Regions from separate parts of the Bradyrhizobium sp. CCBAU 11430 genome, predicted to be linked through region 1. Evidence: predicted binding sites of a transcription regulator. Region 1 holds the regulator's gene; each other region holds the start of a gene.
What was found. Region 1 encodes PhoB, which activates phosphate uptake and scavenging genes when phosphate is short. Its sites were predicted from a motif close to TGTCATNNANCTGTCAT; they were not measured.
Positions count from the first base shown of each region.

Region 2: XI04_RS07415 (acetoacetate decarboxylase) is a predicted target of PhoB. The motif match lies at 1,985-2,001, and genes of this name have one in related genera.
Region 3: ugpB (sn-glycerol-3-phosphate ABC transporter substrate-binding protein UgpB) is a predicted target of PhoB. The motif match lies at 1,169-1,185, and genes of this name have one in related genera.
Region 4: phnF (phosphonate metabolism transcriptional regulator PhnF) is a predicted target of PhoB. The motif match lies at 2,291-2,307, and genes of this name have one in related genera.

Region 1 is NZ_LBJV01000072.1:338,029-343,238, reverse strand. It holds gene pstC (phosphate ABC transporter permease subunit PstC) at 1-637, shown strand, start outside; gene pstA (phosphate ABC transporter permease PstA) at 642-1,493, shown strand; gene pstB (phosphate ABC transporter ATP-binding protein PstB) at 1,490-2,308, shown strand; gene phoU (phosphate signaling complex protein PhoU) at 2,320-3,036, shown strand; gene phoB (phosphate regulon transcriptional regulator PhoB) at 3,059-3,766, shown strand; gene XI04_RS34600 (GcrA family cell cycle regulator) at 3,996-4,508, opposite strand; gene XI04_RS34595 (aspartate aminotransferase family protein) at 4,964-5,210, shown strand, end outside.
Region 2 is NZ_LBJV01000007.1:571,605-576,814, forward strand. It holds gene XI04_RS07410 (patatin-like phospholipase family protein) at 769-1,944, opposite strand; gene XI04_RS07415 (acetoacetate decarboxylase) at 2,143-2,922, shown strand; gene XI04_RS07420 (transporter) at 3,034-4,050, shown strand; gene XI04_RS07425 (carbohydrate porin) at 4,081-5,210, shown strand, end outside.
Region 3 is NZ_LBJV01000069.1:221,853-227,062, reverse strand. It holds gene XI04_RS29470 (CaiB/BaiF CoA transferase family protein) at 1-1,020, shown strand, start outside; gene ugpB (sn-glycerol-3-phosphate ABC transporter substrate-binding protein UgpB) at 1,238-2,554, shown strand; gene ugpA (sn-glycerol-3-phosphate ABC transporter permease UgpA) at 2,605-3,486, shown strand; gene ugpE (sn-glycerol-3-phosphate ABC transporter permease UgpE) at 3,486-4,334, shown strand; gene XI04_RS29450 (sn-glycerol-3-phosphate import ATP-binding protein UgpC) at 4,348-5,210, shown strand, end outside.
Region 4 is NZ_LBJV01000072.1:174,932-180,141, forward strand. It holds gene XI04_RS33805 (alpha-D-ribose 1-methylphosphonate 5-phosphate C-P-lyase PhnJ) at 1-40, opposite strand, end outside; gene XI04_RS33810 (carbon-phosphorus lyase complex subunit PhnI) at 37-1,140, opposite strand; gene phnH (phosphonate C-P lyase system protein PhnH) at 1,145-1,753, opposite strand; gene phnG (phosphonate C-P lyase system protein PhnG) at 1,758-2,222, opposite strand; gene phnF (phosphonate metabolism transcriptional regulator PhnF) at 2,340-3,068, shown strand; gene phnE (phosphonate ABC transporter, permease protein PhnE) at 3,198-4,046, opposite strand; gene phnE (phosphonate ABC transporter, permease protein PhnE) at 4,043-4,927, opposite strand; gene phnD (phosphonate ABC transporter substrate-binding protein) at 4,999-5,210, opposite strand, start outside.

The DNA.
Region 1 (5,210 bases):
GCAATGGCTGCGCCGCCCGATCGGCATGGCGATCGAGCTGCTCGCCGGCATTCCCTCGATCATCTACGGCATGTGGGGCTTCTTCGTGCTGGGCCCGTTCCTGGCCAACACCTTCCAGCCCTTCATGATCAGGATATTCGACGGCGTGCCCGTGCTGGGCGCGATCTTCGCCGGTCCGCCGTCCTATCTCAGCACGTTCAACGCCGCGCTGATCCTCGCCATCATGGTGCTGCCCTTCATCACCTCGATCTCGGTCGACGTGTTCAAGACGGTGCCGCCGGTGCTGAAGGAGGCCGCCTACGGCGTCGGCTGCACCACCTGGGAAGTCGTCCGCAGCGTGGTGATCCCCTACACCCGCGTCGGCATCATCGGCGGCGTCATGCTGGCGCTGGGCCGCGCGCTCGGCGAGACCATGGCGGTGACCTTCATCATCGGCAACTCGTTCCGCATCTCCTCATCGATCTTCGCGCCGGGCACCACGATCTCGGCGGCGATCGCATCCGAATTCGCCGAGAGCGACGGCCTGCACCAGTCCGGCCTGATCCTGCTCGGCCTCTTGCTGTTCGTGCTGACGTTCTTCGTGCTGGCCGCAGCGCGGCTGATGCTGATGCGGCTGGACAAGAAGGCGGGGAAGTAACGTCATGGCGCTCAATCCGATCTATTCGCGTCGTCGCCGCAAGGACATCGTCATCCGCGGGCTCTGCTTCGCCGCGGCCGCCTTCGGCGTCACCTGGCTCGCGCTGATCCTGATCACGCTGCTCTTCAACGGCCTGGCCGGCCTCAATCTTGAGATCTTCGTCGCGGATACGCCGCCGCCGGGTTCGACCGAAGGCGGCCTGCGCAACGCGATCGTCGGTTCGATCATCATGACGTTGATCGGCGTCGGCATCGGCGCGCCGCTCGGCCTGTTCGCCGGCACCTACCTTGCCGAATACGGCCGCAACGACCGGCTGACCTCGGTGATCCGCTTCATCAACGACATCCTGCTCTCGGCGCCCTCGATCATCATCGGCCTGTTCATCTATGGCGCGGTGGTGGTGCCGATGCGTGGCTTCTCCGCGATCGCGGGCGCGCTCGCGCTCGCCGTCATCGTGATCCCGGTCGTGCTGCGCACCACCGAGGACATGCTGCTGCTGGTGCCGAATCCCCTGCGCGAGGCGGCCTCGGCGCTCGGCCTGCCGCGCTCGCTGGTGATCAAGCGTATCGCCTATCGTGCGGCCCGGTCGGGCCTCATCACCGGCGTGCTGCTCGCCACCGCCCGCGTCGCCGGCGAGACCGCGCCGCTGCTCTTCACCGCGCTGTCGAACCAGTTCTTCAGCCTCGGCCTGAACAAGACGATGGCCAATTTGCCGGTCACCATCAACAACTTCGTCCAGAGCCCCTACGCCTATTGGAAGCAGCTCGCCTGGAGCGGCGCGCTGCTGATCACGCTCACCGTGCTTGCCCTGAACATTGGCGCGCGCATCCTCGGCGCCGAGAGGACTGCAAAATGACCGACCTGTCCGTTTCCATGAGTTCCAACGCTCATCTGGCCTCGCAGCCGCTGCCGGAAGCCCCGGCCAAGGTGACGGTGCGCAATCTCAACTTCTATTACGGCGAGCACCACGCGCTGAAGAACATCAACCTGACGCTGGGTGCCAACCGCGTCACGGCGTTCATCGGCCCGTCGGGCTGCGGCAAGTCGACCCTGCTGCGCATCTTCAACCGGATGTACGACCTCTATCCGGGCCAGCGCGCCACCGGCCAGCTCATGCTGGACCAGACCAACATCCTCGACCCCAGGCTCGACCTCAATCTGCTGCGCGCCCGGGTCGGCATGGTGTTCCAGAAGCCGACGCCGTTCCCGATGACGATCTACGAGAACATCGCCTTCGGCATCCGCCTCTACGAGAAGATCTCGAAGTCCGAGATGGACGACCGCGTCGAGAAGGCGCTGCGCGGCGGCGCGCTGTGGAACGAGGTCAAGGACAAGCTCAACGCCTCCGGCCTGTCGCTCTCCGGCGGCCAGCAGCAGCGCCTGTGCATCGCCCGCACCGTCGCGGTGCGGCCCGAGGTGATTCTGTTCGACGAGCCCTGCTCGGCGCTCGATCCGATCTCGACCGCCAAGGTCGAGGAGCTGATCCAGGAGCTGTCCGAGAACTACACGATCGCGATCGTCACGCACAACATGCAGCAGGCGGCGCGCGTCTCCGACAAGACCGCCTTCATGTATCTCGGCGAGCTGATCGAGTTCGACGACACCAGCAAGATCTTCACGTCGCCGAGCGACCGGCGCACGCAGGATTACATCACCGGCCGGTTCGGCTGAGGAGACGCGACATGGGTACTGAACATACCGCAAAAGCTTTCGACACCGACCTCCAGGAGCTCACCCGCCTGGTCGCCGAGATGGGCGGCATCGCCGAACGCATGATCGTCGATTCCGTCGGCGCGCTGATCCGCCGCGACGTCGCGCTCGGCCAGCGCGTCGTCACCATCGATGCCGAGCTCGACGCGCTGCAGAAGCGCATCGAGGAACGCGCGGTGCTCACCATCGCCCGCCGCCAGCCGATGGCGGTGGATTTGCGCGAGATCGTCGGCGCCATGCGCGTTGCGACCGACCTCGAGCGCATCGGCGACCTCGCCAAGAACATGGGCAAGCGCGTCGCCGCGCTGGAGACCGACTTCCATCCGCTGAAACTGTTCCGCGGCCTGGAGCACATGACCGACCTCGTGCAGCAGCAGGTCAAGTCGGTGCTGGACGCCTATGCCGCACATGATCTGCCGGCGGCGATGGCGGTGTGGAAGGGCGACGAGGAAGTCGACGCGATCTGCACCTCGCTGTTCCGCGAGCTCCTCACCTACATGATGGAGGATCCGCGCAACATCTCGTTCTGCATCCATCTGATGTTCTGCGCCAAGAACATCGAGCGGATCGGCGACCACGCCACCAACATCGCCGAGACCGTGTTCTACATGATCGAAGGCCAGGCGATCACCGACAAGCGGCCGAAGGGCGACATGACCACCTTCGCCACGACGGTCCCGAATACCTGAAGACTCAAGGAGCGACGACCCGATGGGCGCACGCATTATGGTGGTTGAGGACGAGGAAGCTCTCACCGAGCTGCTTCGCTACAACCTCGAAGGCGACGGCTATGACGTCGAGACGGTGATGCGCGGCGACGACGCCGACACCCGCCTCAAGGAGCACATCCCGGACCTGATCGTGCTCGACTGGATGCTGCCGGGCCTGTCGGGCATCGAGCTGTGCCGGCGGCTGCGGACCCGGCCCGACACCAAGCAGCTGCCGATCATCATGCTCACCGCGCGCGGCGAGGAGAGCGAGCGGGTGCGGGGACTTGCGACCGGCGCCGACGACTACATCGTCAAGCCGTTCTCGGTGCCGGAGCTTTTGGCGCGCGTGAAGGGCCTGCTTCGCCGCGCCAGTCCTGAGCGACTCGCGACAGTGCTGGCCTATGGCGACATCGAGCTCGACCGCGACAAGCGTCGCGTGGCGCGCTCGGGCCGGCCGATCGATCTCGGTCCGACCGAATATCGCCTGCTGGAGTTCTTCCTGGAGCATCCGGGCCGCGTGTTCTCGCGCGAGCAGCTGCTCGACAGCGTCTGGGGCCGCGACATCTACATCGACGAGCGCACCGTCGACGTCCATATCGGCCGCCTGCGCAAGCTGCTCAATCTCGGCCGCGAGCAGGACCCGATCCGCACCGTCCGCGGCGCCGGCTACGCGCTCGACGATCGCTTCGCGAAGGCGGAGCAGACGTAAGGTTTGCAGGCGTTGGGGTTTGGTGGGCTGCCGCCACATTCTCCGGTGTCGTCCCTGCGAAAGCAGGGACCCATAACCACAGGCAGTGGTTTGGCGAAGACTCGGAGTGACCATCTCGCGCAACAACAGCGCCCTGTGGTTATGGATCCCCGCGTTCGCGGGGATGACACCGAGTTGGTTGAGGCGCCGTCGTGTGACGGCTGCCGTCTTTGCGATCAGCTAAATCCGCTCACCGCGGACCCGGCTTTGCCGGGGCACGCCGGCGATCCGCCGCCGGCTGATACGCCACGCGCGAGTGCTGGGCGCAGTAGGGCAGGCCGGACAGCGCCCTGCCGCCGCAGAAGAAGAAATCCGGGCTGGAGGGATCGCCGACCGGCCAATGGCAGGTGGCCTCGTTCAGCTCGAGCAGCGACAGCCGCTGGCTCATTGGCACCACGTTGTCGTAGGTGACCGGTTCGGCCTCCACCTCGACCTCGAAGGCCTGCGCCAGCGCGGTGTTGCCGCGCGCAATGGGGCGGGTCACCCGCATCATGTGCTGCGCGGGACGCGCCTTGCGCGGCCGGGGCGCTGCCGATGAAGGGCTCTTGGCACGGCCGGACAGACCGAGCCTGTGCACTTTGCCGATCACGGCATTGCGGGTCACATTGCCGAGTTCAGCTGCGATCTGGCTGGCCGAAAGTCCGGCCTCCCAGAGCTTTTTCAGCTGCTCGACGCGATCGTCGGACCAGGTCAAAACCGTCATTGCACCCTTTCCCTCGCTACGCGCCGCCATCCTGGGGCCTCGCAGCGATTGCCTAAGCCTTCAAAAACCCGTGCCGTCAGAATCCCTTAAGGCTCGCCGGGCGCGTGACTGACGCCCGAACGTTTACGCCGGTACATGAGGACTCTTGGGATCAGAACCGCTGCACGAGATGTCGTATCTGACAATCCAAACGCTACAATATGGCGTGACTCCCGCGCAAGAGTCCGCCGACTCGCTTCCACATGTTCCGTGGTGAAAACCCGCAAAATCGGCACCGCAAGACTACGGATTCAGCGTTTCGCGAGGCTTTCCGGGCGGCATTGACACCCGTCTTGCCAGGCATAAGATAGTCGCGCGTGCCGCCCTTAAAAGGCGGCACGTTTCGTTTTCCGGGCCGGTCGATGGTGCGTTGCGCAATGCACGCGTCACACCGTCCGCAACATTCAAGTGACATCATGACTAACAGCGCAGCGCCGCATTTGCTCCCCGTTTTCGCCAGAGCCGACCTCGGCTTCGAGCGCGGCGAAGGCTGCTGGCTGATCGCGACCAATGGCGATCGCTATCTCGATTTCACCTCGGGCGTGGCTGTGAATGCGCTCGGCCATTGCCACCCGCATCTGATCAAGGCGCTGCAGGAGCAGGCGACGAAGCTCTGGCACATGTCGAACCTGTTCCAGAGCCCGGATGGCGAGAAGCTCGCCA
Region 2 (5,210 bases), on a different contig from region 1:
TCCTATTTACCGAATTTCGGATATGTCGTATCAATGGCTCATCCCGCCCGCCATAAGGGGCGTTTCGCGATCGTCACGAGACGCGGGCCGGGAGGCGGTGGCCGCGACGGCGTCGGCGCGCTGGGCAGGCTGCAGGGCGGGAATCCCCGTGAGCAGCTGCACGCGCGATACGACACGGCGCTGACGGCGTCCTTGGTTCGGCCACGATGGTGAGCGCACGCAAGCCATCGGGGACAGGAACGGGGATGTGCGCGGACGGCAAAATCGTGTGGTCCTGACGCCCGGGGTCTGTGCGTCAAGTGTTGCGGTGATGTTGCGGCCTAACCGGGTCAGCACATCAGTCATCCGCAAGGCGACGGGGGCAATAGCGCATCGCTCCCCGGGGAGAGCGCGACATAAGCCGTAAAGCCATCCGCGCAGGGAAGGCCGGTCGCCCGGCTACACCTGTTGTCCAACCCGTGCGCGTCTTGTTCGCACACGGGACCGCGGGTGCCAGCCGGCGCCCGGCCTTCCCTGCGCCCTTTCTGAACAAGAAGGGCAACGACGAGAGCAAAGCTCGGGCGAAATGAGCCGCGAGAATGCGGAAGTGTGTCTTCCGAATGGATCATGTTTATGGGCAGTCTCGTGCCCCGGACGCAGCGCAGCGTCCCTTCGACGGAGCGCTGCAGAGCCGGGGCCCATGATCGCGGCGAACCGTGTAGCTTCTGGGTCCCGGCTCGGCGCAGCAACGCTCAAGGCGTTGCTGCGCGTCCGGGACACAAGCGGCCCTTACGCGCTCTCCGTCTCCCGGTGCACGTCGTGCACGACGAGGCCCATGCCTTCCTCCGGCATCTTGATCCAGTCGCGGCGCTTCAGCGTGCGCTTGGTGTCTTCATAGCCGCTGGTCCAGTGCTCGCGCATCGAGGTGCCCGAGAACTCGTGGTCCTTGGCGTCGCCCTCATAGGCCTTCTGCTGGTAGATCAGATGCAGGATCGCGATCTCCGGCATGTTGCACAGGCTTCCCTTCAGCTTGCGCTCCTCGTCGGACAGCTGCTCGTCCGGCAGCTTCGCCAGTGCCTTGTAGAGCAGGACCTTGAGATTGTGGGTGCGGCGATAGACGTCGGTGTTGTGGCGCGTGCGCGAGGAATACATGATGTCCTTGTGGCGGGCCATCACGTCCTGGATCGAGCGCGGCAGCACGCCGCGCGCGCTGAACAGGTCGACCTGGAACACCAGCGAATTGAGTGCGTCCTCCTGGTCGAGCAGATGCTGCAGCGGCGTGTTGGAGACGATGCCGCCGTCCCAGAAATGATCGGTGCCGATCCGCACCATCGGCAACGCCGGGGGCAGGGCGCCGGAGGCCATGATGTGCTCCGGCTCGATCTCGTCATGGGAATTGTCGAAATAGATGAAATTGCCCGAGAGCACGTTGACCGCGCCGACCGCGAAGCGGACCTTCTTCTCGTTGATGAGATCGAAATCGACCAGCTCGAGCAGGCTCTCCTTCAGCGGCATCGTGTCGTAATAGCTGGTCGCGGTGCGCGCGCCGACCGGGCTGAGCCAGGGATTGACCTGGTGCGGGGTGAAGAAGCCGGGCTGGCCCATCGCCGACGTCATCCACGCGCTGGTGAAATTGCGCCACTGCCGGAAGATGTCGCCGTCGGGCGTGTAGTGCCAGATCTTGCGGTTGGTGATGCGCTCCCAGAAGATGCGCAGCGCCTCGAGCCGCTTTTCCGGCTTGTTGCCGGCGATGATGGCGGAGTTGATCGCGCCGATCGAGACACCGCAGACCCAGTCCGGCTCGATGCCGGCCTCGTGCAGCGCCTGGTAGACACCGGCCTGGTAGGCGCCGAGCGCGCCGCCGCCCTGCAGCACCAGCGCGACGCGATCGCAGCGCTCGGGCCGCCAGCCCCGCGAGGGCGCCTGATGGCTCTGATATGTCGGTTGCGACGTGCGGGCGTCCATGGCGATGCCTCCTGCTTGCGCCAGACGATTGCGTCACGTGGTGACGGCGTGATGACAAGGCGGCGCCGATGCATCGCCGGCAACGCAGACCGACCACGCTGCAACGGCAGGGGTCGTGCGCCTGACGGAAAAGCTTCACATCGCAGTCAATGAGGATCGCTAGCAATTGCCGCCGATCAGGAACACAGGAGACCAGCGATGCGAAGCGAAGACGTGCTGAGACTTCCGTCCATGCCCGCGGCGGGGCCGAGCTATCCGGCCGGTCCGTATCGGTTCGTCAACCGCGAATTCCTCGTCATCACCTACGAGACCGACCCGGAGCTGATCCGTGCCGGCCTGCCTGAGCCGTTGCAGCCGATCGACCAGCCGATCGCGCATTACGAGTGGATCAAGATGCCTGACTCCTCCGGCTTCGGCAGCTATACCGAATCCGGCCTCGTCATTCCCGCGCGCCTCAACGGCGAGGACGTCAACTTCGTCTCGCAGATGTATCTCGACGACGATCCGCCGATCGCCGCCGGCCGCGAGATCTGGGGCTTTCCCAAGAAATACGCCCATCCCAAGCTCGAAATCGTCAAGGACACGCTGACGGGCACGCTGGAATATGCCGGCCAGCTCGTCGCCATGGGCACCATGGGCTACAAGCACGAGAGCATGGCCGGCAACGGCGACCTCACCCGCGCCACGCTGTCGAAGACGCAGATCAATCTGAAGATGATCCCGGGCGTCGACGGCCGTCTCGAGGTCTGCCAGCTGGTTGCGATCAACCTCGTCGACATCGTGCCGAAGGGCTCCTGGATGGGGCCGGGCCGGCTGCACCTGGTGCCGCATGTGAATGCGCCGGTCGCCGATTTCCCGGTCCGCCGCTGCCTCGGCGCGCATCATTACATTGCCGATCTGACGCTGCCGTTCGGCCGCGTCGTCCATGACTACATCAGGCAAGCCGAGGCGGCCGCGACCGGGCTCGCGGCGGAATAGGGCGGCATCATCAAACTGTAACACTGGCGTAATTGAGTACCCGCGTGGGGTCCGGAAGATGCCGTCAGCCATCTTCCGAAACGGGGCAGTTGTTGACGGTTGGGGCTATCCATGGCTGAGCCGGCAAAGCTTGCCAGCGCATTATCGAACGCCGAACCCGCCATTCCCGGCCTGGTCTGGGCCTTCCGCCTGCACAGCGACGGCAGTGCCGAGGCGCTGCCGGTCGACCAGCCGATCGAGTTCAGCCATGACGGCCGGCTCTGGCTGCATTTCAACCTGACCGACGCGCGGGCGCGGCCCTGGATCGCGGCGTCGCAGCTGCCGGCGCTTGCACGCGAACTGCTGCTGTCGAGCGACACCTTCCAGCAGCTTCACGTCATCGACCATTGCGTCTATGGTGTGTTCTCCGATCTCGTGCGCGAGATCGACAGCGCGACGGAGGAGACCGCGTTCCTGCGCTTCGCCATGACCGAGCGGCTGCTGGTCTCTGGCCGCCATCAGGCGCTGTGCTCGGCGGACGCCACGCGGCGGGTGCTCGAAGGCGGCTACCGCGTCGACAATGTCGCTCATCTGCTCGAAAAGATCGTCGATGAGGTCGCGGACACGCTGGACCGGATGGCCGACAAGCTCGGCCAGGAGATCGACGATATCGAGGAGCGCATCCTGGCCGATGACGCGAGGCCGGAGATGCGCCGCAATCTCGGCCGGCTCCGCCGCACCTGCGTCCGGCTGCATCGGCAGCTCACCGGATTGCGCACGCTGTTTCACCGTCTCGATCAGAAGAACACCGATCATTTGTCGCCGGCGTTGCGGATCCAGGCCGGCAAGCTCGCGCAGCGGCTCGACGGGCTCGATCACGACATCGTCGAGCTGCGCGAGCGCAGCCGCCTGCTCGAGGAAGAGCTGCGCTTCAAGAACGAGGAGGAGAGCAACCGCCATCTCCACACCCTCTCGATCGTGACCTCGCTGTTGCTGCCGCCGACGCTGGTCACCGGCATCTTCGGCATGAACACCAAGGGCCTGCCGCTGACCGAGGTCGAAAGCGGATTTTTGTGGGCGGCAGTGCTGATGGCCTGCTCGGTTACTGCGGCCTATCTCTTCATGCGGCGCACCGGTATCTTCAAGTAGCGTGTGTCGATCGTGAGTTGGGGGACCCAAATATCCGTGGCGGCCGCGATCGCCCTGGCCTGCACGGCGACGAGCGCGCTCGCCGGTGCCAAGGACGAAAGCGCGGCCGCATGGCTGTTTCCCAAATGGTTCAACGAATGGCACGACGGCCTTGCCAGCAAGGGCCTGAATTTCGGCGCCACCTATATCGCCGACAATATCACCAACGCCGCCGGCGGCGTGAAGCGTGGCGCCATCCATTTCGGCCGGCTCGATCTGTCGGTCGATGCCGATCTCGACAGACTGGTCGGCTGGACCGGCGGCCGCTTTTACGCCAATGCTCTCGTCATCTACGGCCAGGGGCTCAGCCGCAACTACGTGATGAACCTCGCCACCATCAGCGAGATCGAGGCGCTGCCGGACCAGCGGCTCTACAACGCCTATTTCGAGCAGAGCTTTTTCAATGACCGCCTGAACATCAGGGCCGGCCAGCAGGCCGCCGATGTCGAGTTCTTCGACAGCCAGACCGACGACCTCTTCATCAACGGCACCTTCGGCTGGCCCGCGATCAAGGCGTCCAACCTTCCGGCCGGCGGCCCGGCGCCGCCGATCGCGGTGCCCGGCATTCGCATCAAGGCCGCACTGACCGACAAGATCACCGCGTATGGTGCGGTGTTCAACGGCGATCCGTCCGGGCCCGGCGATGTCGATCCTCAGCTGCGCGATCATCATGGCCTGGCATTCCGCGTCAACGATCCGCCGTGGGTGATCGGGCAGGTCCGCTTCAACTACGACATCGATATCGGCGGCCGTCCGCTCGCCGGCAATTTCACGCCGGGCGCGTGGAAGCACTACGGCTCGTTCGACAGCCAGCGCTTGACGGCGGAGGGGATGTCGATCGCCGATCCCGGCGGCAGCGGCATTCCCGCAAGGCTCAAAGGCAATTACGGCATCTTCGCCGTGATCGAGCAGGTGCTGTATCGTCCGCCTGAGGTGACCGAGACCAGCACGTCGGCCTCGCTCCCCGGCATCACCGCGTTCGGCCGCATCGCCCACAGCCCGCCGGATCGCAATCTGATCGACCTCTATATGGACGGCGGCATCGGCTTCGTCGGCTTCACGCCGGGCCGCCCGCTCGACCGCTTCGGCGTGGCGATGGCCTATATGCGGATCTCGAACAC
Region 3 (5,210 bases), on a different contig from region 1:
TATTTCGTCGGAATCAACCGCAACAAGCGCTCGATCGGCCTCGACCTCGCCTCCGAGGGCGGCCGCATCGTGCTGCTCAAGATGCTGGAGACCGCCGACGTCCTGATCGAGAATTTCAAGCCGGGCACGCTGGAGAAATGGGGCATCGGCAACGACGTGCTCAGCAAGAAATTCCCGCGCCTCGTGCATTGCCGGATCTGCGGCTTCGGCGCCGACGGCCCGCGCGGCGGCAATCCCGGCTATGACGCCATCATCCAGGCCATGACCGGCATGATCGCCGCGACCGGCTCGCCCGAGAGCGGACCGATGCGGATAGGCGTGCCCTTGGTCGACATCACCACCGGACTTTATGCGGCGATCGGCATCCTGATGGCGCTGTCGGAGCGGCAGCGTTCCGGCAAGGGCCAATTCCTGGAGACGACGCTGTACGAGACCGGCCTTGCCATCATGCATCCGCACACCGCGAATTATTTCATGCATGGCAAGCCGCCGAGCCTCACCGGCAACGAGCATCCCAACCTCGTGCCTTACGCGATCTTCCCGACCAAGACCGACGACATCTTCATCGGTGTCGGCAATGACGGCACCTTCCGCAAGCTCGCCAAGGAGATCGGCAAGCCCGAGCTCGGCACCGATCCGCGCTTTGCCCGCAACAAGGACCGCATCGCCAATCGCGAGGCGCTGCGCGCCGAGCTTGCTGCCGTGTTCAGCCAGCACGAGGCCGAGCCGCTGTGCAATCGCCTGCTCGCCGCGGGCCTGCCCGCCGGGCCCGTGCAGAAGATCGACCAGGCGTTGACCAACCCGCACACGATCGCGCGCGGCGATATTATCGAGAAGGACTGGTACAAGGGCGTCGCCTCGCCGATCCGGCTCGACCGCAGCAAGCCGAGCCTGCGCCGGCTGCCGCCGAAATTCAGCCAGCACTCCCAGGAGGTGCTGGGCGAGTTTGGCTACTCCAAGGCCGAGATCGACGCGATGGTCGAGAAGGGCACCGTCTGCGGCCCCGAGCGCAAGCGGTAGAGGCCACCACCTCCGTCCGACGAATGATGCCGCAGTGCGGCGCGGGCACGATAGTGCACCGCGAACCAATGCGGCTGCCGCTCCGTCTTCGCCTATTTGCCGTCTTCCCTTTTCCAGCGCTTGCCGCTTTCGTTTCGGCCGCCTACACAGTCATGTGAACGTCATATGGCGCTGCTAGCGCAAGCGCTTCTTTTGACGGCCAAGGGAGGTTTACTTGATGGCTCTTCGACACTTTGGGGTGGCTGCCGCATTTGCACTCACGGTTGGCATGACGGCGTCGCCGGCGCTGGCCGTGACGGAAATCCAGTGGTGGCACGCGATGACCGGCGCCAACAACGACGTCATCGTCAAGCTCGCCAACGACTTCAACACGTCGCAGAGCGACTTCAAGGTCGTTCCGACCTACAAGGGCAATTACGCCGACACCATGAACGCGGGCATCGCGGCGTTTCGTGCCGGCAACGCGCCGCACATCATGCAGGTGTTCGAGGTCGGCACCGCCACCATGATGGCTGCGACCGGCGCGGTGAAGCCCGTCTACAAGCTGATGGCCGAGGCCGGCGAGAAGTTCGATCCCAAGATCTACCTGCCCGCCATCACCGGCTACTACTCGACCTCGAAGGGCGAGATGCTGTCGTTCCCCTTCAACTCGTCGTCCACCGTGATGTGGGTCAATCTCGACGAGCTGAAGAAGGCCAATGTCGCGATCCCGAAGACCTGGCCCGAGACGTTCGAGGCCGCCAAGAAGCTGAAGGCTGCCGGTCATGACACCTGCGGCTTCTCCGGCTCCTGGGTCACCTGGGTCAATCTCGAGCAGCTCTCCGCCTGGCACAACGTCCCGCTCGCCAGCAAGGCCAACGGCCTCGACGGCTTCGACACCAAGCTCGAGTTCAACGGGCCGCTCCAGGTCAAGCATCTCGAAAACCTGGTCGAGCTCCAGAAGACCAAGGTCTACGACTATGCCGGCCGTACCAACACCGGCGAAGGCCGCTTCACCTCGGGCGAATGCCCGATCTACCTGACCTCGTCGGCCTTCTTCGGCAACGTCAAGGCCCAGGCCAAGTTCAACTTCACCGCGGTGCCGATGCCGTATTATCCGGAGGCAAAGGGCGCGCCGCAGAACTCGATCATCGGCGGCGCTTCGCTCTGGGTCATGGGCGGCAAGCCGGCCGACGAATACAAGGGCGTCGCAAAATTCCTGACCTTCCTCTCCGACACCGATCGCCAGGTCTACATCCACAAGGCCTCGGGCTATCTGCCGATCACCAAGGCGGCCTATGAGAAAGCCAAGGCCGAGGGCTTCTACAAGGACCAGCCCTATCTCGAGACCCCGCTGCTGGAGCTGACCAACAAGGAGCCGACCGAGAACTCGCGCGGTCTGCGCCTCGGCAACATGGTTCAGCTGCGTGACGTCTGGTCGGAAGAGATCGAGCAGGCGCTGGCCGGCAAGAAGACCGCCAAGCAGGCGCTGGATGCCGCCGTCGAGCGCGGCAACACGATGCTGCGGCAGTTCGAAAAGACCGCCGTCAAGTGAGGCGATGAGCGGCAGGCCGGTCCCCCGGCCTGCCGCTTTCGGCGGACACCATGCAGAAGCAAGCCATTTTCCAATCCAGGCTATTGCCTTACGCGCTGGTTGCCCCGCAGCTCGCGATCGTCCTGCTATTCTTCTACTGGCCGGCCCTGCAGGCGGTGATCCAGTCCTTCCTGCTCCAGGACGCCTTCGGTCTGTCGACGAGCTTCGTCTGGTTCGAGAACTATCTCGACCTGTTCAGAGAGCCCGCCTATTTCGAGGCGATCCTCCGCACCTTCTTCTTCTCTTTCGCCATCGCGGTCTCGTCGTTGTCCTTTGCGCTGCTGCTCGCCGTCATGGCGGACAAGCCCCTGCGCGGCTCGATGCTGTACCGCACCCTCTTGATCTGGCCCTATGCGGTGGCGCCGCCGGTCGTCGGCGTGCTCTGGATCTTCATGCTGCATCCCTCGCTGGGCATCATCGCGCGCTATTTGCGCGCGATCGGGGTCGACTGGAATCCGCTGCTCGACGGTGACCAGGCGGCAACCCTGATCATCCTCGCCGCCGCCTGGAAGCAGATCTCCTATAATTTCCTGTTCTTCCTCGCCGGCCTGCAGAGCATCCCGCGAAGCGTGCTCGAAGCCGCCGCGATCGACGGTGCCCGTCCGATGCGCCGGTTCTGGACCGTGACCTTCCCGCTGCTGTCGCCGACCATCTTCTTCCTGCTGGTCGTCAACATCGTCTACGCCTTCTTCGACACGTTCGGCATCATCGACACCATGACCCGCGGCGGTCCCGGCAAGTCGACCGAGACGCTGGTCTACAAGGTCTATTCCGACGGCCTGCTCGGCGGCAATCTCGGCAGCTCCGCCGCGCAATCGGTGATCCTGATGGTGATGGTCATCGTGCTGACGGGAATCCAGTTCCGCTTCGTCGAACGCAAGGTGACCTACTGATGGTCGAGGAAGAGGGCTTTCGGCGCTACGTCGCGCACATCATTCTCTGGATCGGAATCGCGATCGTCGCCTTCCCGGTCTACATCGCGTTCGTCGCCTCGACCCAGGACAATGCGCTGATCGCGAACGGGCAGATGTCGCTGCTGCCGGGCGGTCATTTCTTCGAGACCTATTATCAAACCATCTTCGTCGGCACGAGCGGCTCGACCCGCGAGCCTGTCGGCAACATGATGCTGAACTCGCTGGTGATGGCGCTGCTGATCGCGGTCGGCAAGATTGCGATCTCGATCATCTCGGCCTATGCGATCGTGTATTTCCGCTTTCCGTTCCGGATGCCGATCTTCTGGATCATCTTCATCACCCTGATGCTGCCGGTCGAGGTCCGCATCTATCCGACCTACAAGATCGTCGCCGATCTGCACATGCTCGACAGCTATGCGGGCCTCGCGCTGCCGCTGATCGCCTCGGCCACCGCAACGCTGCTGTTCCGACAGTTCTTCATGACGGTGCCGGACGAATTGCTCGAGGCCTCGCGCATCGACGGCGCGGGTCCCTTGCGCTTCTTCTGGGATACGCTGCTGCCGCTGTCGCGCACCAACATGGCGGCGCTGTTCGTGATCCTGTTCATCCTCGGCTGGAATCAATATCTCTGGCCGCTGCTCATCACCACCCGCGACGACATGCAGACCATCCAGGTCGGCATCCGCAAGATGATCACCACCACCGACGCGCTGACCGAATGGCCGATCGTGATGGCGACCGCCATGCTGGCCATGCTGCCGCCGGTGTTCGTCGTCGTCGTCATGCAGAAACTGTTCGTGCGCGGCCTCGTCGAGACGGAAAAGTAAGAAGTGAGTTTTCATGGCTAACGTCACCCTGCGCAACGTCCGCAAGACCTATCTCGGCGGCTTCGAGGCCATCAAGGGCGTCAACGTCGATGTCGGCGACGGACAGTTCTGCGTGCTGGTCGGCCCCTCCGGCTGCGGCAAGTCGACATTGCTGCGCATGGTCGCGGGCCTCGAGACCGTCACCGGCGGCGAGATCGATATCGGCGGACGTGTGGTCAACCAGGTCGAGCCCGCCGATCGCGACATCGCGATGGTGTTCCAGAACTACGCGCTCTATCCGCATATGAGCGTCTACAACAACATGGCCTACGGCCTGCGCAACCGTGGCATGAAGGAAGCCGAGATCAAGTCCCGCGTCGACGAAGCCGCACGCGTGCTCGAGCTCACGCCGATGCTGGAGCGCAAGCCGCGTCAGCTCTCCGGCGGCCAGCGTCAGCGCGTCGCCATGGGCCGCGCCATCGTGCGCCAGCCGAAGGTGTTTCTGTTCGACGAGCCGCTGTCGAACCTCGATGCGAAACTCCGCATCGCGATGCGCGTCGAGATCCGCAAATTGCAGCGCCGGCTCAACACGACGTCGATCTACGTCACCCACGACCAGCTCGAAGCCATGACGCTCGCCGACGTCCTTGTTGTGATGAACGGCGGCCAGGTCGAGCAGGTCGGCAATCCGCTTGCGATCTACGAGAAGCCGGCAACCACCTTCGTCGCCTCCTTCATCGGCGCGCCGCCGATGAATTTGATGTCGACGCGCCCGGAGGAGATCAGGTCGCAGCTTGCGGGCAGCGCGGCGGCCGACGCCGGCATTCTCGGCATCCGCCCGGAAGACTTCGTCATCACCGACCAGACCCCGGGCGGCGGCGTCGCTTTGCCGCTGAC
Region 4 (5,210 bases), 160 kb from region 1:
GCTCGTCGAGATAGGCGAAATTGTAGGCGGGCGCGTTCATTCCGCGGCTTCCTTCATGGCGTCAGGCGCCTGGGCATCGGAAAATTCTTGGCGCAGCTTGCGGAGCAGGCCGAGCTCGGACTGGAAGTCGACATAATGCGGCAGCTTCAGATGCTCGACAAAGCCGGTGGCCTGGACGTTGTCCGAATGCGACATCACGAATTCTTCATCTTGCGCGGGGGCGAGTGCCTCCTCGCCGAGCTCGCGGGCGCGTAGCGCGCGATCGACCAGCGCCATCGACATCGTCTTGCGCTCGCTCTGGCCGAAGGCGAGGCCATAGCCGCGGGTGAAGCACGGCGCTTCGGTCGCGGAGCCCTTGAACTGGTTGACCATCTGGCACTCCGTGAGCTCGATCGAGCCGAGCGGCACGGCGAAGCCGACGTCCTCCGCCAGGAATTCCACCTCGACCTCGCCGAAGCGGATCTCGCCGGCGAAAGGATGGTTGCGGCCATAGCCGCGCTGGGTGGAATAGCCCATCGCCAGCAAAAATCCTTCGTCGCCGCGCGCGAGGTTTTGCAGGCGCAGATCGCGATCCGCCGGGAAATTCAGCGGCTCGCGGGTGAGATCGCCGACGCTGGCGCCCTCTTCGGCCTGCGGCGAAGATTCGATCAGCCCGTCGCGGCCGAGAATGTCGGTCACGCGCGGCGTTGGCGCCGTCGACGCATCAGCCGTTGCCGGCGCTTCCGGCACAAAGCCTTGCGCGAGCGCGGGATCGAGCAGGCGGTGGGTGTAGTCGAAGGTCGGCCCGAGGATCTGGCCGCCCGGAATGTCCTTGAAGGTCGAGGACACCCGCCGCTGCACCCGCATCGCGCCGGTATCGACCGGCTCGCTGGCGCCGAAACGCGGCATCGTGGCGCGGAAGGCGCGAACCAGGAAGATCGCCTCGATCAGGTCGCCGCGCGCCTGCTTGATCGCGAGCGCCGCGAGCTCGCGATCATAGAGCGAGCCTTCGCTCATGACACGGTCGACGGCGAGCCCAAGCTGCTCCGAGATCTGGTCGAGCGTGAGCTCCGGAACGCCTCGGTCGCCGCGCCGCTTATCTGCGAGCAGGCGATGGGCGTTCTCGATGGCGCGTTCGCCGCCTTTGACTGCGACATACATGCTTCTAGCTTCCCTTGCTCACGATGCGCGTGGTGCGGGGGATCGCGGCCACGGCGTCATCGGCGACCAGCACCACATCGATGCCGCGCGGAAACAGTGCTTCGTTGACGCGCAGGCGCTCGAACAGATCGAACGGCTTGACCGACGCCTGGAGCATCGCGGCGCCGTCGATGCCGGGACCGCGCAGCTCGAAGCTGCGTCCTGCGTCGAGGCTGTCGACCTGGAGGATCAATGTGGTGGACCGATCCGGATATTCGCTGGTGCCGAGCGCGAAGCGTTCGAGCGGCGGCAGCGCACCGCCGTCACTGATCAGCGCAAAGCTCGCGATGGAGGAATCCTGCACCACCGGCGCGCCGGTGTGGAACTTCAGCCATTTCACCACGTCCGGGCTCTCCGCCATCCGCGCGTCGAGCCAGAGCGGCGTGTCGTGGTCGAACAGCGTCAGCGCGATCGCGGCGGTGCCGCGCATCATCGTTTCCGGCTTGCCAGCCATCGGCACGATGCGCTGGACCGAGCCCGGCCGCGCCATCGCGTCCATCACCGAGCGAAAGGTCGATTGCGCCGACAGCACCTTGTCGGCGAAGCCCGGGGGCAGTTCCGCAATCGTGGTCATGATCTCACCCCTCACCGCGCACCATGGTGTAGAAATCAACCTTCGTCGCGGCGGTCTCGGCCGCCGCCTGCTTCCGGCGAATCATAAGCTGCTCACGCAACGGCGCGATTACGTCCCGCTCCACCGCTCCGCCGAAATCCCGGGACTGAACCAGCGCGTCGCACAGCGCGATCAGCCGCGCTTTCTCGCCGTCGCGCCCGAGCGTGTAGCCGAACCCGACCTCGCCGCTCGCCAGCCGGACCGCAACGCGCGACACCGTGGCTTCGCCGAGATTGAACGGCGCGCCGTCGCCGCCGACCCGGCCACGCAGCATGACGAGGCCGTTTTCGGGCGCACGCAAATCCTGATGGGCCGGGACAGCCAAGTTGCGGAGGCGGGCGGCGATCTCGCCCGCCTCCGCATGCGCCAGCACGGCCATGGCGGCCTGGCGCTGGGCTTGCTGGTTGTTGTGCTGGGTCACCTGATCCACCGAACCTTTGACAGAACTTGCCGCATCGAAGTTGTCTATGATAATAGACAACTTCATACGGGAGCGCCATGACTGTTTCGTGACAAAGCTGTGATTTCTGGAGTAGGTTGCCGCAACATGAGCATGCAGGACACCGCCTCCTCCGGCGTCGCGCTATGGCGCCTCGTTGCCGACGGCATCGAGCGCGGCATCGCCGATGGCCGCTTCGCGGCCGGCGACAAATTGCCGGGCGAGATGGAAATCGCCGAAACCTATCGGGTGAACCGCCACACCGTGCGGCGCGCGCTGGCAGCCCTTGCCGAGCGCGGCCTCGTGCGCGCCGAGCGCGGCAGCGGAACCTATGTCGAGGCACAGAAGCTCGCTTATCCCCTGCGCTCACGCACCCGCTTCTCCGAGATCGTCGGCGCCGGCGGCCGCGAGCCGCGCGGGCAGCTGATCGAGGCGACCGACGATGTCGCGACCCGTGAGCTGGCGCGCGAGCTCGGCTTGAAGGCCGGCGCGCCGCTGGTGCGGATCGAGGCGATTCGCCTCGCCGACCGCACGCCGATCTGCGTCTCCACCACCTGGCTGTCGGCGGAATTATTTCCGGGTGCCGGCGCCGTGTTCGCAGCGACGCGCTCGATGACGAAGCTGCTGGAACATTACGGCGTCCGCGACTATCGCCGCGGCGCGACCCGGATCACCGCCGGCATCGTCGACGCAACCGACGCGGCCCGGCTCGATCTGGCGCTGGGACGGCCGATCCTGGTGGTCGATGCGACCGACCACGATCTCGACGGCAAGCCGCTGATGACCAAGCATTCGCGCTTTGCGGCGGAGCGGGTGGAGTTTCTGGTGGAGTCGTAGGGGCTTCTCTCTCCACGAGAGCCGGAATCCTAGGGTGGGCAAAGGCGCACTTGCGCCGTGCCCACGATCATTCTCGATCGTCAGAGGACGTGGGCACGCTGCGCTTTGCCCACCCTACGGCACCTTTGATCAGGCGACAGCCCGCCGCCCGATAATCGCAAAGCGCAGCTTGCCCGAGATGAAATCGATCGCGGCGACCGCGACCAGGATCATCAGGATCAGGAACGACACCTTCTGCCATTCCAGCACGCGGATCTGCTCGGCGAGCTGGAGGCCGATGCCGCCGGCGCCGACGATGCCGATGATGGTGGCCGAGCGGGTGTTGGATTCGATGAAATAGAGCACCTGCCCGGCGATCACGGGCAGGACCTGCGGCAACAGGCCGAAGCGGATCTCGTGCAGCGGGCTGCCGCCGGAGGCGCGGATGCCCTCGACCTGCTTCTGGTCGGCGGCCTCGATCGCCTCCGAGAACAGCTTTCCGAAGGCGCCGAAATCCGATACCGCAATGGCAAGCACGCCGGCGAACGGGCCAAGCCCGACGACGTTGATCCACACCAGCGCCCAGATCAGCGTGTCGACGCCGCGGATCGAATCCAGCACGCGGCGCACGGGAAAGCGCAGGAGCTTCGACGGCACCACGTTGCGCGCCGCGAGCAGGCTGACCGGAAGCGCGAATATCGCGGCCAGCGTGGTGCCGAGCAGCGCGATCGACAGCGTCTCGCCGAGCGCCTTCAGATAGATCGGGAGCGACGATCCGGGGTCAGGCGGGATCATCATCAGGCTGATCCAGCCGAGCTGGCTGAGACCTGCGAAGAATCGCGACGGCGAGAAATCGAGATCGACCAGGCCGTAAATGAGGATCGCGAACGCCGCGACGATCATCGCCGGCGTGGCAAGCCGCGCCGAGGCCGGACGGTCGAACACATCGGGATAGCGCGCGCGAAGCTCTCGCGTGTCGACCGCCTGCTGCCTCGTCACGTCCGCGCCCCCTTGCCGAACAGGCGGCCGCGCAGCCAACCGGTGCTGATGTCGATGATGAACACGGTGACGATGATGGTGAGCAGGATCGCGCTGACGTCAGAGTAGTAGAACTTGCGGATGGCGACGACGAGCTCCTGGCCGATGCCGCCGGCGCCGACGAAGCCCATCACGGAGGCTTCACGGACGTTGATCTCGAAGCGCAGCAGCGCGTAGCTCGCATAGCCCGCGGTCACCTGCGGCACGACGGCGAACCGCATGCAGGACAGCCAGCTCGCGCCGGTCGAGCGGATGCCTTCGACCGGCTTCATATCGGCGTTCTCGACGATTTCCGAGAACAGCTTTCCGAGCGCGCCGGTGGAGTGGATCGCGATCGCGAGCACACCCGCCATCGGTCCGAGCCCGAAGGCGATCACGAAGATCAGCGCGAACACGATGCCCGGAACGGTGCGGGCGAATTCGAGCAGGCGCCGGACGACGAAGCGCAGCCAGGGTGCGGGCGAGGTGTTTTCAGCCGCGAAGAAGTTCAGACAAAATGCCAAGGTCGCGCCGATCAGCGTGCCGACATAGGAGATCAGCAGCGTCTCGCCGAGCATCTTCAGCCATTTGCGCCAGCCCCAGAGCCACTCGCCGACATCGGTCCAGACGCGCTGGCCGTTGTCGAGCGTGAGGATGCGGTCGAAATAGCTGATGAAATTGCCGAAATAGGTGAACAGCGTGCGCAGATTCACTTCCGCGCCGACCGCGGCGAGAAGCAGCGCGGCGGCGAAGACCGCGATCCCCAACAGCAGGCGGAGCCGCCTGCGCCCGACCGCCTGGCGATAAGCGGCGTTGAGCACGGCAAGCTGCTGCTCGGGGAGGATCGAAACCGCTGTTGTCATCGGCCTGAGCCAAGTTCCGTCAAAGAAAGAGCCGGGTCCAAGGACCCGGCTCCAGTTACATCGCCCTGAGATCAGGACGCCTTCTTCTTACGCAGCGCATCGACGAACTTGATCAGCTCGATCGTGCCATCCCAATCCTTGGTGGTGGCGGGATGAAAGCCCTTCTTCTGGCCGTCGGAGAGGCGGTCGAACGCGGCCTTGTCCTTGGCCGGCGCGTCGAAGAACGCCTTGGCGATAGCGGCCTTGGCGTCTTCCGGCAGGTCGGAATTGTAGGCATAGGGGC